DNA from 3 places in the Clostridium carnis genome. Region 1 is predicted to be linked to each of the others. Evidence: a T-box and tRNA genes for the amino acid it is inferred to sense, from the RefSeq annotation. Region 1 holds a T-box; the other regions hold tRNA genes.

Region 1 (5,291 bases):
TTTCCATCAATATCTTCTAATGCATACGTCACAACTTTAACTCCATTTACATCTATAGCTGAATTTACTATATCACTTTCTACTCCTGAAGTTAATTTACCCTTAAGATCTGCTATCTCTTTTTCCCTATCTTTTAATTCAATTGTTTGTGCTGATATTTTCTTTAATATATCTTTTTCTGTACACTTTAATGCGCCACATGCTTCTTTTAATAATCTTTGCTTTTCTTCCATATATTTAATAGCATTAAATCCAGTAACAGCTTCAATTCTTCTTATTCCTGCAGCTACACCTGTTTCTGCTATGATTTTAAATAATCCAATTTCTCCAGCATTTTGTACATGAGTACCACCACATAACTCCTTTGAGAATTCCCCAACACTAACAACTCTAACCTTATTGCCATATTTATCATCAAATAATGCCATAGCACCACAAGCTTTAGCTTCATCAAGTGACATAAGATCTGTATTAACAGTAAATACATCCATAATCTTAGTATTTACTAGTTCTTCAACTTTATCTATTTCTTCTTCTGATAAACCTTTAAAGTGAGCAAAGTCAAATCTTAATCTTTCATCATCTACATAAGATCCGGCTTGATTTACATGTTTACCTACAACTTCCTTTAAAGCTTCATGTAACATATGAGTTGCAGTGTGATTTTTACATATATTAGATCTTCTTAAGGTTTCAACATTTAATTTTACTTTTTCTTCAACCTTTATTGATCCTTTAGTTACTTTAACATAATGAATTGTTTTTCCACCTACATTTTTCTTAGTATTATAAACATAAGCTTCTCCACATTCACCTACAATTGTTCCTTTATCTCCAACTTGACCACCCATTTCTGCATAGAAAGTTGTAACATCTGTAACTATATATCCCTTTTCGCCTTCTAATAATTCATTTTTAAACTTATTATCATCTGCAATAACTAATACCTGTGCATCTGTTTTCATTTGTGAATATCCTATAAATTCAGTATTTATAGAAGCATCTATCTTATTAATAGGATTTTCATCACTACCCATGTATGATGATTCTCCTCTAGCATTTCTTGCTCTATTTCTTTGTTCTTCCATTTCTTTCTTAAAAGCTTTATGATCAACTTTTAAACCTTTTTCTTCTAATATTTCCTCAGTAAGTTCTATAGGGAATCCATAAGTATCATATAGTTTAAATGCCTTTTCCCCTTTTAAAATAGTTTCATTTGATGACTTCATTTCTTCTATATATCCATTTAATATATTCATACCAGCATCTATTGTTTCATTAAATCTTTCTTCTTCTAGTGAAACTATTTTTTCTATATAATCTTTATTTTCATTTAATTGAGGATAAGCTTTTCCATAATTCTCTACAACTGATTCTACTATATCAGTTAAGAATAATCCTTTTATTCCAAGTAGTCTTCCATGTCTAGCGGCTCTTCTTAAAAGTCTTCTAAGAACGTAACCTCTTCCCTCATTACTTGGTTGCACTCCATCTGAAATAAGCATAGTAACTGATTTAACATGGTCTGTAATTATTCTTAAAGATATATCCTTTTGATTATCTTCTCCGTATCTAACACCAGATAAAGAGGATACTTTTTGTAATATATTTTTAACTGTATCAATTTCAAATATATTGTTAACTCCTTGCATTATAGTTGCGATTCTTTCTAGTCCCATTCCTGTATCTATATTAGGATTTGCAAGTTTATTATAATTTCCTTCTTCATCCTTATCAAATTGAGTAAATACAAGATTCCAAAACTCAACAACTCTATCTTCATCACTTGCTTTAATAAACTCTTCTACTGTTGTTATTTCTCCATTTCCTCTATCAAAATGAATTTCTGTGCATGGGCCACATGGTCCAACTCCAATTTCCCAAAAATTATCATCTTTTCCTAATCTAAATATTCTTTTAGGATCTACATCTGTTTTTTTACACCAAATATCAAAAGCTTCATCATCTTCTAAATAAATAGTTACATATAATTTATCTTTTGGTATTTGTAATGTTTCTGTGATAAATTCCCATGCCCAAGGAATAATTTCTTCCTTAAAGTAATCTCCAAAAGAAAAGTTTCCAAGCATTTCAAAGAAAGTACCATGTCTTGATGTCTTACCAACATTCTCTATATCCCCAGTTCTTATACATTTTTGACACGTTGTAATTCTTTTTCTTGGTGGTTCTTGTAATCCTGTAAAATATGGTTTAAGGGGTGCCATGCCGGCATTTATTAATAATAATGAATTATCATTTTTAGGTACTAAAGGAAAACTTTCTAATTTTAAATGTCCTTTAGTTTCAAAAAAGTTCAAATAAGCTTCTCTTAATTCATTTGCGCCCATAAATTTCATATCTATCTTCCTCCAATAATTTAAATCTGCTTAATCATAAAATACTATTTCTAATTTTATAATTATTATTTCTTTACTTTTATAAATAAAAAAGTTTTCATCCCTAATAAGCCTAAAGGGACGAAAACATTAATTCCGCGGTACCACCCTAATTATGTATTATGTTAATACATCACTTAGAAAATATAAGCTCCAAGATAGCTTCAATATTGTAATGTAAGAAGTTTTCACCAAACACTTCCTCTCTAATATATCATCAACAATATCTACTTATTCTTATCATCACTTAATATTAAATTTTGTTATATTTCAATGAAATTATAGTTTATTTATTAAAATATGTCAATTATTTTTCAAGAGCTCTTAAAACAAATAATCATTAATATCATCATAGATAACTTTTACAATTACTCCTAAAGGTACCGCTAAAATCATTCCTGCAAATCCACCAAGTTTTTCTCCTACAAGAAGCAATATTATTATTATTATTGGGTGCATATTTGTACTATCTCCTGTTATTTTAGGTGATAATATATTCCCTTCTATTTGTTGAAGTATAAATACAGCAATAACTGTACATAAAGCCTTGCTTGGAGAATCTAAGAGTGCTATAAAAACTGCTGGAAAGCCCCCAATTATAGGACCAAAGTACGGAATTATGTTTAGTACTCCATTTAATATTGCAAGTATTAAAGCAAATTTAACATCTAAAATTATTAAAATAATAAAAGTTAATGCTCCTATTATTGCTGATAAGAGTAACTGGCTCATTATATATCTTGAAAGTATTCTATCTATATTTCCCATTGCCTTTTTAGCAACCACTCTTTTTTCTGTTGGTAGTATCAATAAAAGTTTATTATATATAAGATCACCATCTACTAAAAAGTAATATGTAACTACAGGAACTATTGCAAATGAAACTATATTTTCAAATCCCACAAATATATTCTCTACTGAATTATTTATTAAATTTCCTAAAACTCTATTTATTTCATCGTTTATTTGAGAGTATACTTTTTCAAAAAATTCTATATCACTTAACTTAAACCTACTTGCTAAACTATTTATATATGTATCAAGATTATCTAAAATAGCTCCAAAATTCATTCCTTCCCTTAACAGCTGAGGAATAACTAAATAAAATATTAAAATTATTGATACTAATATTGTCATTATAAGAGATATTGAGGAAATCCTTTTAGATAATTTAAATTTTTCACTTAAAGCATCTCTAATTGGCTTTAAACCATATGCAAATATAAAACCTATAAATATTATATTTACAATTGATTTAAATGTATTAAACTTTAAATATATAAAAATTATTATTAAGCTCAAAAGAATAATTACAGTACTATTTATTATTTTTTTATACTTCTTGTAATTTAACATTATTTGTACCATGTGGTATAGTTTGTAGCCTTACCTCATCGCTTCCCTCATATAATATAAAATCTTCACCAAGAACACAGTCTTTTAAAAGAAGTATTTCTTTTCCTCTAATCATTTTATCAAATATTCCTGAGCTCATAACTAACCCTCTTATATATAACATTTCTTTTTCTATAATTAAATCATCTAAAACTCCCCTCATAATATTAAATTTGTCTATTATATCTAAATCCTTTATACTCTTAAAACTCAAACCTTTATATGATACAATTTCATTTGTTATTAAAACTTCTTCTAATGAAACTATATCTTCTACTCTTACATAATTTTTTTTTGAGAATAATGAAAAGTTTGAAATAAAAAAACCATCTATCTTACCTTCATTAAAATTTATACATAAATCATCTATAACCCCAAGATATTTTCCTTTCAAATCATAAACCTTAACCAAATAAAAGTCCTTTGTTTTCAGCATAGATACCTCTCCTAAATTTATAATAATTAAAATAATCTTAACCTTTATATATTATTTAAATAAAAGTAAAATCTTACTTTTATATTCTCCCCTAAATACCAAAAAAAATTCTCACAATTTATGCGAGAATTTTAATTTAAACTACTATATCAAATTATATGAGTCTTTCTATAATTCCTCCGCCAACAACTTCTGTTCCATTATAAAAAACAACTGATTGGCCTTTAGTTATCGCCCTTTGTTTTTCTTTAAATGATACCTTTATTCTACCATTTGATAATGGAGAAATAATTGCTTCTGACGGTTGTGCTTGATATCTTACTTTGGCTGTTACCTTAAGTTCTCCTTCTAGGTTATCAAAAGGAATGAAATTAACATCCTTAGCTACTAAATCTGTTTTGAATATATCTTCTTCCGGACCAATAACTACTTCATTTGTTTTAGGGTTTATATCTGTAACAAAAACTGGTCTTCCAAGTGCAAGACCTAACCCCTTTCTTTGACCAATTGTATAATAAACTATTCCTTTATGTTTTCCTAAAATATTTCCATTTTTATCAACAAAATTGCCTTCCTTAACTTTATTAGGCATTAATTTTAATATATAGCTACCATGATCATTATCTGGAATAAAGCAAATTTCTTCGCTATCTTTTTTGTTATGGACTGCAAGACCTATTTCTTTGGCAATTTCTCTTATTTTATCTTTTGTAAATTCACCACAAGGCATTAAGGTTTGACTTAACTGTTCTTGAGTAAAGTTGTATAATGCATAAGTTTGATCCTTCTTATTATCATCTGCTCTAATTAATAAAAATCTTCCATCTTTTTCTTCTATTTTAGCATAATGCCCTGTCGCTACATAGTCAGCCCCTATACCTTTAGCTCTTCTTAAAAATTCATCAAATTTTATATGCTTATTACATGCAATGCATGGATTAGGTGTCTTTCCTTCTATATACTCTTGAACAAAGTAATCTATAACCTTATCTTTAAATGATTCTTTAAAATTAAGTACATAAAAAGGAATACCTAGTTTATCTGCTACTCTTCTAGCATCTTCT
Region 2 (5,291 bases), 1.3 Mb from region 1:
GGGGCATATCGCTTACCGAACCTTATCAAACTCCGAATGCCATATACTATGAGTCCGGCAGTCAGACTACGAATGATAAGATCCGTGGTCAAAAGGGAAAAAGCCCAGATCGTCAGCTAAGGTCCCAAAGTGTAAGTTAAGTGGAAAAGGATGTGGGATTTCTAAGACAACTAGGATGTTGGCTTAGAAGCAGCCACTCATTGAAAGAGTGCGTAATAGCTCACTAGTCGAGAGATCCTGCGCCGAAAATGTCCGGGGCTCAAACTTACCACCGAAGCTACGGGCTGAAGTTTACTTCAGCGGTAGAGGAGCGTCGTAATCGGGCTGAAGTCGTACCGTAAGGAGCGGTGGACTGATTACGAGTGAGAATGTTGGCATTAGTAGCGAGATGTAAGTGAGAATCTTACAGGCCGAAAACCTAAGGTTTCCTGGGGAAGGCTCGTCCGCCCAGGGTTAGTCGGGACCTAAGCCGAGGCCGAAAGGCGTAGGTGATGGACAATCGGTTGATATTCCGATACCACTATTATCGTTATTATCGATGGTGTGACGGAGAAGGATAGGATGTGCTAGCGATTGGAAATGCTAGTCTAAGCGTTTAGGAAGTTAAGGTAGGCAAATCCGCTTTAACAATTCTGAGGCGTAATGGGGAAGGTCCAAGTGACCGAAGTATCTGATTCCATGCTTCCAAGAAAAGCATCTAGAGAGAGAAATAGTGCCCGTACCGCAAACCGACACAGGTAGGTGAGGAGAGAATCCTAAGGCCATCGGAAGAATTGCAGTTAAGGAACTAGGCAAATTGACCCCGTAAGTTCGCGAGAAGGGGTGCCTACGAGAGTAGGCCGCAGAGAATAGGCCCAAGCAACTGTTTAGCAAAAACACAGGTCTCTGCTAAAGCGTAAGCTGATGTATAGGGGCTGACGCCTGCCCGGTGCTGGAAGGTTAAGGGGAACACTTAGCGCAAGCGAAGGTGTGAACTTAAGCCCCAGTAAACGGCGGCCGTAACTATAACGGTCCTAAGGTAGCGAAATTCCTTGTCAGGTAAGTTCTGACCCGCACGAATGGCGTAATGACTTGGGCACTGTCTCAACTGCAAATCCGGCGAAGTTGTAGTGCGAGTGAAGATGCTCGCTACCCGCGATTGGACGGAAAGACCCCGTAGAGCTTTACTGTAGCTTAGCATTGAATTCCGATATTGTCTGTACAGGATAGGTGGGAGACTGAGAAACTAGGGCGTCAGCCTTGGTGGAGTCAACCTTGGGATACCACCCTGACAGTATTGGGGTTCTAACCGGACGCCATGAATCTGGTGACGGGACATTGTTAGGTGGGCAGTTTGACTGGGGCGGTCGCCTCCTAAAAAGTAACGGAGGCGCCCAAAGGTTCCCTCAGAACGGTCGGAAATCGTTCGAAGAGTGCAAAGGCAGAAGGGAGCCTGACTGCGACACCTACAAGTGGAGCAGGGACGAAAGTCGGGCTTAGTGATCCGGTGGTACCTCGTGGGAGGGCCATCGCTCAACGGATAAAAGCTACCTCGGGGATAACAGGCTGATCTCCCCCAAGAGTCCACATCGACGGGGAGGTTTGGCACCTCGATGTCGGCTCGTCGCATCCTGGGGCTGTAGTAGGTCCCAAGGGTTGGGCTGTTCGCCCATTAAAGCGGCACGCGAGCTGGGTTCAGAACGTCGTGAGACAGTTCGGTCCCTATCCGTCGCGGGCGTAGGAAATTTGAGAGGAGCTGTCCTTAGTACGAGAGGACCGGGATGGACTGACCTCTGGTGCACCAGTTGTTCTGCCAAGAGCATAGCTGGGTAGCTAAGTCGGGAAGGGATAAACGCTGAAAGCATCTAAGCGTGAAGCCCCCCTCAAGATGAGATTTCCCATAGCATAAGCTAGTAAGACCCCTTGAAGAACACAAGGTTGATAGGTCAGAGGTGTAAGTATGGTAACATATTTAGCTGACTGATACTAATAGGTCGAGGGCTTGACCAATAAAAAAGAAGAAAACTCAGCACAGCTGAGTAAATTCGAGAAATAAAATCAAAGAATTTTGGCTCTCATTCATGTGCAATTTTCAGAGAACAAACTCTGAAAATTAAAAAGAAGAAACTGAATCAAAGATTTAGAATCTCAAACCATCTAGTGATGATGGCGTAGAGGAAACACTCCTTTCCATTCCGAACAGGACAGTTAAGCTCTACAGCGTCGATGGTACTGCACGGGTGACTGTGTGGGAGAGTAGAACGTCGCTAGGTTATTAGGATCTTTAGCTCAGTTGGTTAGAGCAACCGGCTCATAACCGGTAGGTCCGGGGTTCGAGTCCCTGAAGGTCCACCATTTTTGGGGGTATAGCTCAGTTGGGAGAGCACCTGCCTTGCACGCAGGGGGTCAAGAGTTCGAATCTCTTTACCTCCACCAAAAAGCTACGAATTATTTCGTAGCTTTTTTTTCGTATATTTTAATTATTTAAGGATATACTTTTAAATGTATAATTAACAAATATTATTAAATTAATCAATTAAGAAATTAAAAAAAGACTTTAATATTAAAAGCAAAAAAAAGAATTTTACTTATAAATGTTTAAAATATTTTAAGTTTAAGAAGAAATATTTTAGTAGTTAATAATTACTAAATATAAATTATAGATAATATTAAGTAAATATTCATATAAATAATTAAATCTAACTCCAACATAAAGAGCGTAACCTATAATTTGCAAATTTGTAGAGTTATACTGTAATAATGTATAAATTTAATTTGAAGTAAAACCATATATATTTAATATAAAATGGAATAATTACAAGAAAACTTATCCTAGTGTATCAATATAAGAAATATATAGAATAATGTAGAAAAATAGAGAATTTACGTATTAAATTCTTATTAATAGAAAAATATACACTATCTATTTAAAATTAAAATGATAATATAAATCATGTTCTCGAGAGAGAGCACTACAAATGTCAAACTTTAAAACTTAAATATAAATTAGAATTTAATTTTAAAAAGTTTAAAAAAAGTATTGACATAAAATCTTAAAGATGTTAAGATAATGAAGTCGCTTGAGGGCGGCGAAGAGAAAATGGTCTTTGAAAATTGAACAGAATAAAAGTTAAGTATAACCAGCAATTCTTTTGAAAGTCTTAAAATTAAGACTCAAAGTAATTTGAGCAAGCAGATTAAACTTTTTAGTGAGAGTTTGATCCTGGCTCAGGACGAACGCTGGCGGCGTGCCTAACACATGCAAGTCGAGCGAGGAGAGTTTTTTCGGAAACAAACCTAGCGGCGGACGGGTGAGTAACACGTGGGCAACCTGCCTTGTAGAGGGGAATAGCCTTCCGAAAGGAAGATTAATACCGCATAATATTGCAGCTTCGCATGAAGCAGTAATTAAAGGAGCAATCCGCTACAAGATGGGCCCGCGGCGCATTAGCTAGTTGGTGAGGTAACGGCTCACCAAGGCGACGATGCGTAGCCGACCTGAGAGGGTGATCGGCCACATTGGGACTGAGACACGGCCCAGACTCCTACGGGAGGCAGCAGTGGGGAATATTGCACAATGGGGGAAACCCTGATGCAGCAACGCCGCGTGAGTGATGAAGGTTTTCGGATCGTAAAGCTCTGTCTTCGGGGACGATAATGACGGTACCCGAGGAGGAAGCCACGGCTAACTACGTGCCAGCAGCCGCGGTAATACGTAGGTGGCGAGCGTTGTCCGGATTTACTGGGCGTAAAGGGAGCGTAGGCGGACTTTTAAGTGAGATGTGAAATACCCGGGCTCAACCTGGGTGCTGCATTTCAAACTGGAAGTCTAGAGTGCAGGAGAGGAGAGTGGAATTCCTAGTGTAGCGGTGAAATGCGTAGAGATTAGGAAGAACACCAGTGGCGAAGGCGACTCTCTGGACTGTAACTGACGCTGAGGCTCGAAAGCGTGGGGAGCAAACAGGATTAGATACCCTGGTAGTCCACGCCGTAAACGATGAATACTAGGTGTAGGGGTTGTCATGACCTCTGTGCCGCCGCTAACGCATTAAGTATTCCGCCTGGGGAGTACGGTCGCAAGATTAAAACTCAAAGGAATTGACGGGGGCCCGCACAAGCAGCGGAGCATGTGGTTTAATTCGAAGCAACGCGAAGAACCTTACCTAGACTTGACATCTCCTGCATTACTCTTAATCGAGGAAGTCCTTTCGGGGACAGGATGACAGGTGGTGCATGGTTGTCGTCAGCTCGTGTCGTGAGATGTTGGGTTAAGTCCCGCAACGAGCGCAACCCTTATTGTTAGTTGCTACCATTTAGTTGAGCACTCTAGCGAGACTGCCCGGGTTAACCGGGAGGAAGGTGGGGATGACGTCAAATCATCATGCCCCTTATGTCTAGGGCTACACACGTGCTACAATGGCAAGTACAAAGAGATGCAATACCGCGAGGTGGAGCTAAACTATAAAACTTGTCTCAGTTCGGATTGTAGGCTGAAACTCGCCTACATGAAGCTGGAGTTGCTAGTAATCGCGAATCAGCATGTCGCGGTGAATACGTTCCCGGGCCTTGTACACACCGCCCGTCACACCATGAGAGTTGGCAATACCCAAAGTTCGTGAGCTAACCGCAAGGAGGCAGCGACCTAAGGTAGGGTCAGCGATTGGGGTGAAGTCGTAACAAGGTAGCCGTAGGAGAACCTGCGGCTGGATCACCTCCTTTCTATGGAGAAATCTAGTTAACAAGACGTTTAACTAGTATTCAAAAGATATGGTATCTTAACTTCTGTTCAATTTTGAAGGACCAAAATCCTTCAAAAATATAAGATTGTTATGCAATCTTATTGTTCTTTGAAAATTGCACATGAATTAAAAACAACTTTTTTAGCGAAAGCTAATTGAGAAGTGACAACAAGCCAAGAAAAATATTCTTTGTGAAAATAAATTAACTCTTTGTAATAAGAGAACCTTAATAGGTCAAGCTACAAAGGGCGCATGGTGAATGCCTTGGCATCAGGAGCCGATGAAGGACGTGATAAGCTGCGATAAGCTTCGGGTAGGCGCACATAGCCAGTGATCCGGAGATCTCCGAATGAGGAAACTCACATGGGAAACCCCATGTATCCTGTAGTAAATACATAGCTACAGGAAGGTAAACCCAGGGAACTGAAACATCTAAGTACCTGGAGGAAGAGAAAGAAAAATCGATTTTCTTAGTAGCGGCGAGCGAAAGGGAAAGAGCCCAAACCAGAGATTTATCTCTGGGGTTGCGGACAGAACATTAAATAAGCAAATTTGTAACCGAAGATAACTGGA
Region 3 (5,291 bases), 1.5 Mb from region 1:
ACCGGGTGACCTATCCATGGCCAGGTTGAAGCGGGGGTAAAACCCCGTGGAGGACCGAACCACGTTGCTGTTGAAAAAGCATGGGATGAGCTGTGGATAGCGGAGAAATTCCAATCGAACTCGGAGATAGCTGGTTCTCCTCGAAATAGCTTTAGGGCTAGCGTCGGATATGAGTAATGGAGGTAGAGCACTGAATGGGCTAGGGGGCATATCGCTTACCGAACCTTATCAAACTCCGAATGCCATATACTATGAGTCCGGCAGTCAGACTACGAATGATAAGATCCGTGGTCAAAAGGGAAAAAGCCCAGATCGTCAGCTAAGGTCCCAAAGTGTAAGTTAAGTGGAAAAGGATGTGGGATTTCTAAGACAACTAGGATGTTGGCTTAGAAGCAGCCACTCATTGAAAGAGTGCGTAATAGCTCACTAGTCGAGAGATCCTGCGCCGAAAATGTCCGGGGCTCAAACTTACCACCGAAGCTACGGGCTGAAGTTTACTTCAGCGGTAGAGGAGCGTCGTAATCGGGCTGAAGTCGTACCGTAAGGAGCGGTGGACTGATTACAAGTGAGAATGTTGGCATTAGTAGCGAGATGTAAGTGAGAATCTTACAGGCCGAAAACCTAAGGTTTCCTGGGGAAGGCTCGTCCGCCCAGGGTTAGTCGGGACCTAAGCCGAGGCCGAAAGGCGTAGGTGATGGACAATCGGTTGATATTCCGATACCACTATTATCGTTATTATCGATGGTGTGACGGAGAAGGATAGGATGTGCTAGCGATTGGAAATGCTAGTCTAAGCGTTTAGGAAGTTAAGGTAGGCAAATCCGCTTTAACAATTCTGAGGCGTGATGGGGAAGGTCCAAGTGACTGAAGTATCTGATTCCATGCTTCCAAGAAAAGCATCTAGAGAGAGAAATAGTGCCCGTACCGCAAACCGACACAGGTAGGTGAGGAGAGAATCCTAAGGCCATCGGAAGAATTGCAGTTAAGGAACTAGGCAAATTGACCCCGTAAGTTCGCGAGAAGGGGTGCCTACGAGAGTAGGCCGCAGAGAATAGGCCCAAGCAACTGTTTAGCAAAAACACAGGTCTCTGCTAAAGCGTAAGCTGATGTATAGGGGCTGACGCCTGCCCGGTGCTGGAAGGTTAAGGGGAACACTTAGCGCAAGCGAAGGTGTGAACTTAAGCCCCAGTAAACGGCGGCCGTAACTATAACGGTCCTAAGGTAGCGAAATTCCTTGTCAGGTAAGTTCTGACCCGCACGAATGGCGTAATGACTTGGGCACTGTCTCAACTGCAAATCCGGCGAAGTTGTAGTGCGAGTGAAGATGCTCGCTACCCGCGATTGGACGGAAAGACCCCGTAGAGCTTTACTGTAGCTTAGCATTGAATTCCGATATTGTCTGTACAGGATAGGTGGGAGACTGAGAAACTAGGGCGTCAGCCTTGGTGGAGTCAACCTTGGGATACCACCCTGACAGTATTGGGGTTCTAACCGGACGCCATGAATCTGGTGACGGGACATTGTTAGGTGGGCAGTTTGACTGGGGCGGTCGCCTCCTAAAAAGTAACGGAGGCGCCCAAAGGTTCCCTCAGAACGGTCGGAAATCGTTCGAAGAGTGCAAAGGCAGAAGGGAGCCTGACTGCGACACCTACAAGTGGAGCAGGGACGAAAGTCGGGCTTAGTGATCCGGTGGTACCTCGTGGGAGGGCCATCGCTCAACGGATAAAAGCTACCTCGGGGATAACAGGCTGATCTCCCCCAAGAGTCCACATCGACGGGGAGGTTTGGCACCTCGATGTCGGCTCGTCGCATCCTGGGGCTGTAGTAGGTCCCAAGGGTTGGGCTGTTCGCCCATTAAAGCGGCACGCGAGCTGGGTTCAGAACGTCGTGAGACAGTTCGGTCCCTATCCGTCGCGGGCGTAGGAAATTTGAGAGGAGCTGTCCTTAGTACGAGAGGACCGGGATGGACTGACCTCTGGTGCACCAGTTGTTCTGCCAAGAGCATAGCTGGGTAGCTAAGTCGGGAAGGGATAAACGCTGAAAGCATCTAAGCGTGAAGCCCCCCTCAAGATGAGATTTCCCATAGCATAAGCTAGTAAGACCCCTTGAAGAACACAAGGTTGATAGGTCAGAGGTGTAAGTGTGGTAACATATTTAGCTGACTGATACTAATAGGTCGAGGGCTTGACCAATAAAAAAGAAGAAAACTCAGCATAGCTGAGTAAATTCGAGAAATAAAATCAAAGAATTTTGGCTCTCATTCATGTGCAATTTTCAGAGAACAAACTCTGAAAAAAGTATTGACAAACATTACTTTAAACAATATAATAGTAATGTAATCTGGTGGTGATGGCGTAGAGGAAACACTCCTTCCCATTCCGAACAGGATAGTTAAGCTCTATAGCGCCGATGGTACTGCACGGGTGACTGTGTGGGAGAGTAGGACGTTGCCAGGTCATTAGGATCTTTAGCTCAGTTGGTTAGAGCAACCGGCTCATAACCGGTAGGTCCGGGGTTCGAGTCCCTGAAGGTCCACCATTTTTGGGGGTATAGCTCAGTTGGGAGAGCCCCTGCCTTGCACGCAGGGGGTCAAGAGTTCGAATCTCTTTACCTCCACCAAAAGAAGTTATGTTAATTCATAGCTTCTTTTTTTTATATAAATTTTCTTATTGTAAGTTTAAAAATACTAGAAAATAAGTATGTAAAAGTATGTATAATATAGATATAAAAATGTCGAAAAAAATTAGAATATTTCTAAAAATTTAATTAGGAATACTTAAGTATATACTATATAATTAATTATATGGAAAGGTTTAAATATAAATACTTTTAATAGTTATTTAAAAATTGAAGAAAAAATTTAAAAGGGGTTATCCTTAGGTTGGGAGTGTTTTGTGTGGGGAAGAAGGATGAATTAGAGGAAAAGATAATAAACTTAAAACTAGAAAAAAGAGAATTAATTTTAGCTGGAAAAAATACTAATAAAATAGATGACCTAATAAAAAAAGTAGAGGAAGAATTGAAAGAGTTTTTAGAAGTTTTTAAGTAGTTAAATATTAATAATAATAAAGAATTTATTAAGATAATAATAACGTTTTTAGGTAGAAATCAATAAAATAGTAAATCCATAATTATAAAAAGTTTTACTTCTTATAATTATGGATTTTATTTTTAAAATATAACATATATTAAAAAAAATAAGCATATTAAATTTGTAAGAGATATTGTTCTCATTATATACCATTGTATAAAGAGGGGAGTTGTAAGAATATGATAAGGACAGTTGTATGTGAAAAGGAAGGGTGTAGTAGCAATAGGTTTTATATTCAAAATAAAGATAATAGATTAGAATTGATATGTAATCAATGTAAAGCTAAATACCAATTGGATATTAGCCAACATGATTTTATAATGTTACCTAATTGTTCAAAGTGTAATAATGAAATATTTAAAGTTTTTAAAGATACAGAAAAGAAATCAGTTTATGCTAAGTGTATTGAGTGTGGAGGAATTCCTGAAAAAGTATATATAGATTCTGATGGAATACAAGTATCATATGAAGGGAAATTACTTAATAGTATAAAGGAAACAATGGAATTAGTGGAACAAAGAATGCATAATTTAGAAGTTAATGTAAAGGACTTGGAACAAGGTCAAGGATTATTAGAACAATCTTTAGCTTATATTAATAGATATTTAGTAAATCAAAATTAGATTGTGTAAATATAGTTATATATAGTGTATAATTATATTTATACTATTAGATAAACTAAGGGAGAAGATAGATGAATAGAAGCAAAAAGATGATATCCTGGAGTATGTTATTAATTTGGATGGGAATTATATTTTTAATGTCTCATCAACCAGGAGAGATTTCAAGTAATCAAAGTGAATTAGTATTAAAGGTATTTGCTTTCTTTGGAATAAATCTAAATAGTTATTTTGGAGAATTAGCAACATTAGTAATTAGAAAAACAGCGCATTTTACTGAGTATCTTATTTTATTTTTATTAGTATATAGAGTATTATGTTTATATATATTAAATTCTAAAGCTAGAATATATGCTATTGCATTTGTATTCTTATATGCTTGCACAGATGAACTTCATCAATATTTTATACCTGGACGTGCTATGGCTTTTAAAGATGTTTTAATAGATACAACAGGAGGTATAATAGGATTTATATTTATAAGTATAATTAATAGGGGAAAAGAAAAACAGGCTATATCAAAATAAGTTTGATATAGCCTGTTTTATTATTTTACTTCTGTTATATATGATGTTACATATCCATACTGTTTGAGAGCTGAAATTATCTTTTGCATTGGTGAGTCATTAGAATAAGTATATATTAAATCAGTATCTGTAAATTTTAAATTTATAAAATCAAGTTCTTTAGTGGGATGATAAAATAAACTCATTAAAGCTCCAGCGTTATAATCAATAGATAAACCTCTTATTATATTTGATGGATCAAGTTCTCTAACATAGCTTAGTGGGGTTGGTAAATAAATATTATTTGTTTTTGTATGTTTAACATTAAAATATTGTATTATACTATATGGTTCATATAAATATTTAAAATATTCTTCAATAATTGCTTTTTGATTTTTAGTTGCCTTATAGTGAGGACTTTCAAAGAAGGCTATAGGAATATTTAATAATGATGCTGTATCTAAAGCTTTTTCTAAGACAATGACTGTTTCATCTTGAGTAGAATTTGCTTTTTTTGAAAGCTCAGTCCCAATTAGGCTAGTTTCATCATTAAACTGATGAGAATATCCATGTAATCCTATTAATCCACCACTATTTATTAAATGATCTAAAAGATTTACAAAAGCAACATTTTGTAAAGAATTATTAGTTAATAAATCGTTATCTATATTATTACTAGGATCTATATATCTAGGAACCCAAGCAATATGGAAACCCATATTATTTTCATAGAATAAATCTCCTAAAATCTTCATTTTTTCTATATTAATAGATTCAGTAAGAGAACCCCCAGCAGAGAAATCTTCTAATCTTATTAATGATAATTTTCCACTAGAAATAGTAGTTGTTTTTTGAACAATTTTAGGAGCATTGACAAGGTTTATAGAATTATTTTCGAAATCGAAATGACTCCGTAAGTTAAATAAATGTTCAATATCAGATAAAGATAAAAAATAAGATGAATTTATCTTTAATAAATTTCCCCTTAATCTGTATATAGTATTATTAGCATATTTAACTTCATTATTCTTTATGCTAAATAATAAAGAATCACCGATATTAATTATATCGTCA

The links. A T-box is a leader RNA that pairs with one kind of tRNA and senses whether it is charged. The one in region 1 lies ahead of alaS (alanine--tRNA ligase), so its partner is inferred to be a tRNA-Ala.
Region 2: it has a tRNA-Ala gene. The T-box ahead of alaS (alanine--tRNA ligase) is inferred to sense a tRNA for this amino acid. The anticodon was not compared.
Region 3: it has a tRNA-Ala gene. The T-box ahead of alaS (alanine--tRNA ligase) is inferred to sense a tRNA for this amino acid. The anticodon was not compared.

Annotation. Positions count from the first base shown of each region.
Region 1 covers NZ_BAAHYS010000001.1:2,600,014-2,605,304, reverse strand. Annotated here, with positions in the region: gene alaS (alanine--tRNA ligase) at 1-2,357, opposite strand, end outside; T-box leader at 2,471-2,649, opposite strand; gene ACYQ1T_RS12550 (AI-2E family transporter) at 2,721-3,764, opposite strand; gene ACYQ1T_RS12545 (PRC-barrel domain-containing protein) at 3,730-4,227, opposite strand; gene mnmA (tRNA 2-thiouridine(34) synthase MnmA) at 4,382-5,291, opposite strand, start outside.
Region 2 covers NZ_BAAHYS010000001.1:1,331,603-1,336,893, reverse strand. Annotated here, with positions in the region: rRNA gene ACYQ1T_RS06150 (23S ribosomal RNA) at 1-1,989, shown strand, start outside; rRNA gene rrf (5S ribosomal RNA) at 2,136-2,252, shown strand; tRNA gene ACYQ1T_RS06140 (tRNA-Ile) at 2,258-2,334, shown strand; tRNA gene ACYQ1T_RS06135 (tRNA-Ala) at 2,340-2,415, shown strand; rRNA gene ACYQ1T_RS06130 (16S ribosomal RNA) at 3,185-4,698, shown strand; rRNA gene ACYQ1T_RS06125 (23S ribosomal RNA) at 4,951-5,291, shown strand, end outside.
Region 3 covers NZ_BAAHYS010000001.1:1,095,717-1,101,007, reverse strand. Annotated here, with positions in the region: rRNA gene ACYQ1T_RS05085 (23S ribosomal RNA) at 1-2,192, shown strand, start outside; rRNA gene rrf (5S ribosomal RNA) at 2,340-2,456, shown strand; tRNA gene ACYQ1T_RS05075 (tRNA-Ile) at 2,462-2,538, shown strand; tRNA gene ACYQ1T_RS05070 (tRNA-Ala) at 2,544-2,619, shown strand; gene ACYQ1T_RS05065 (hypothetical protein) at 2,897-3,049, shown strand; gene ACYQ1T_RS05060 (hypothetical protein) at 3,271-3,714, shown strand; gene ACYQ1T_RS05055 (VanZ family protein) at 3,786-4,238, shown strand; gene ACYQ1T_RS05050 (DUF2334 domain-containing protein) at 4,259-5,291, opposite strand, start outside.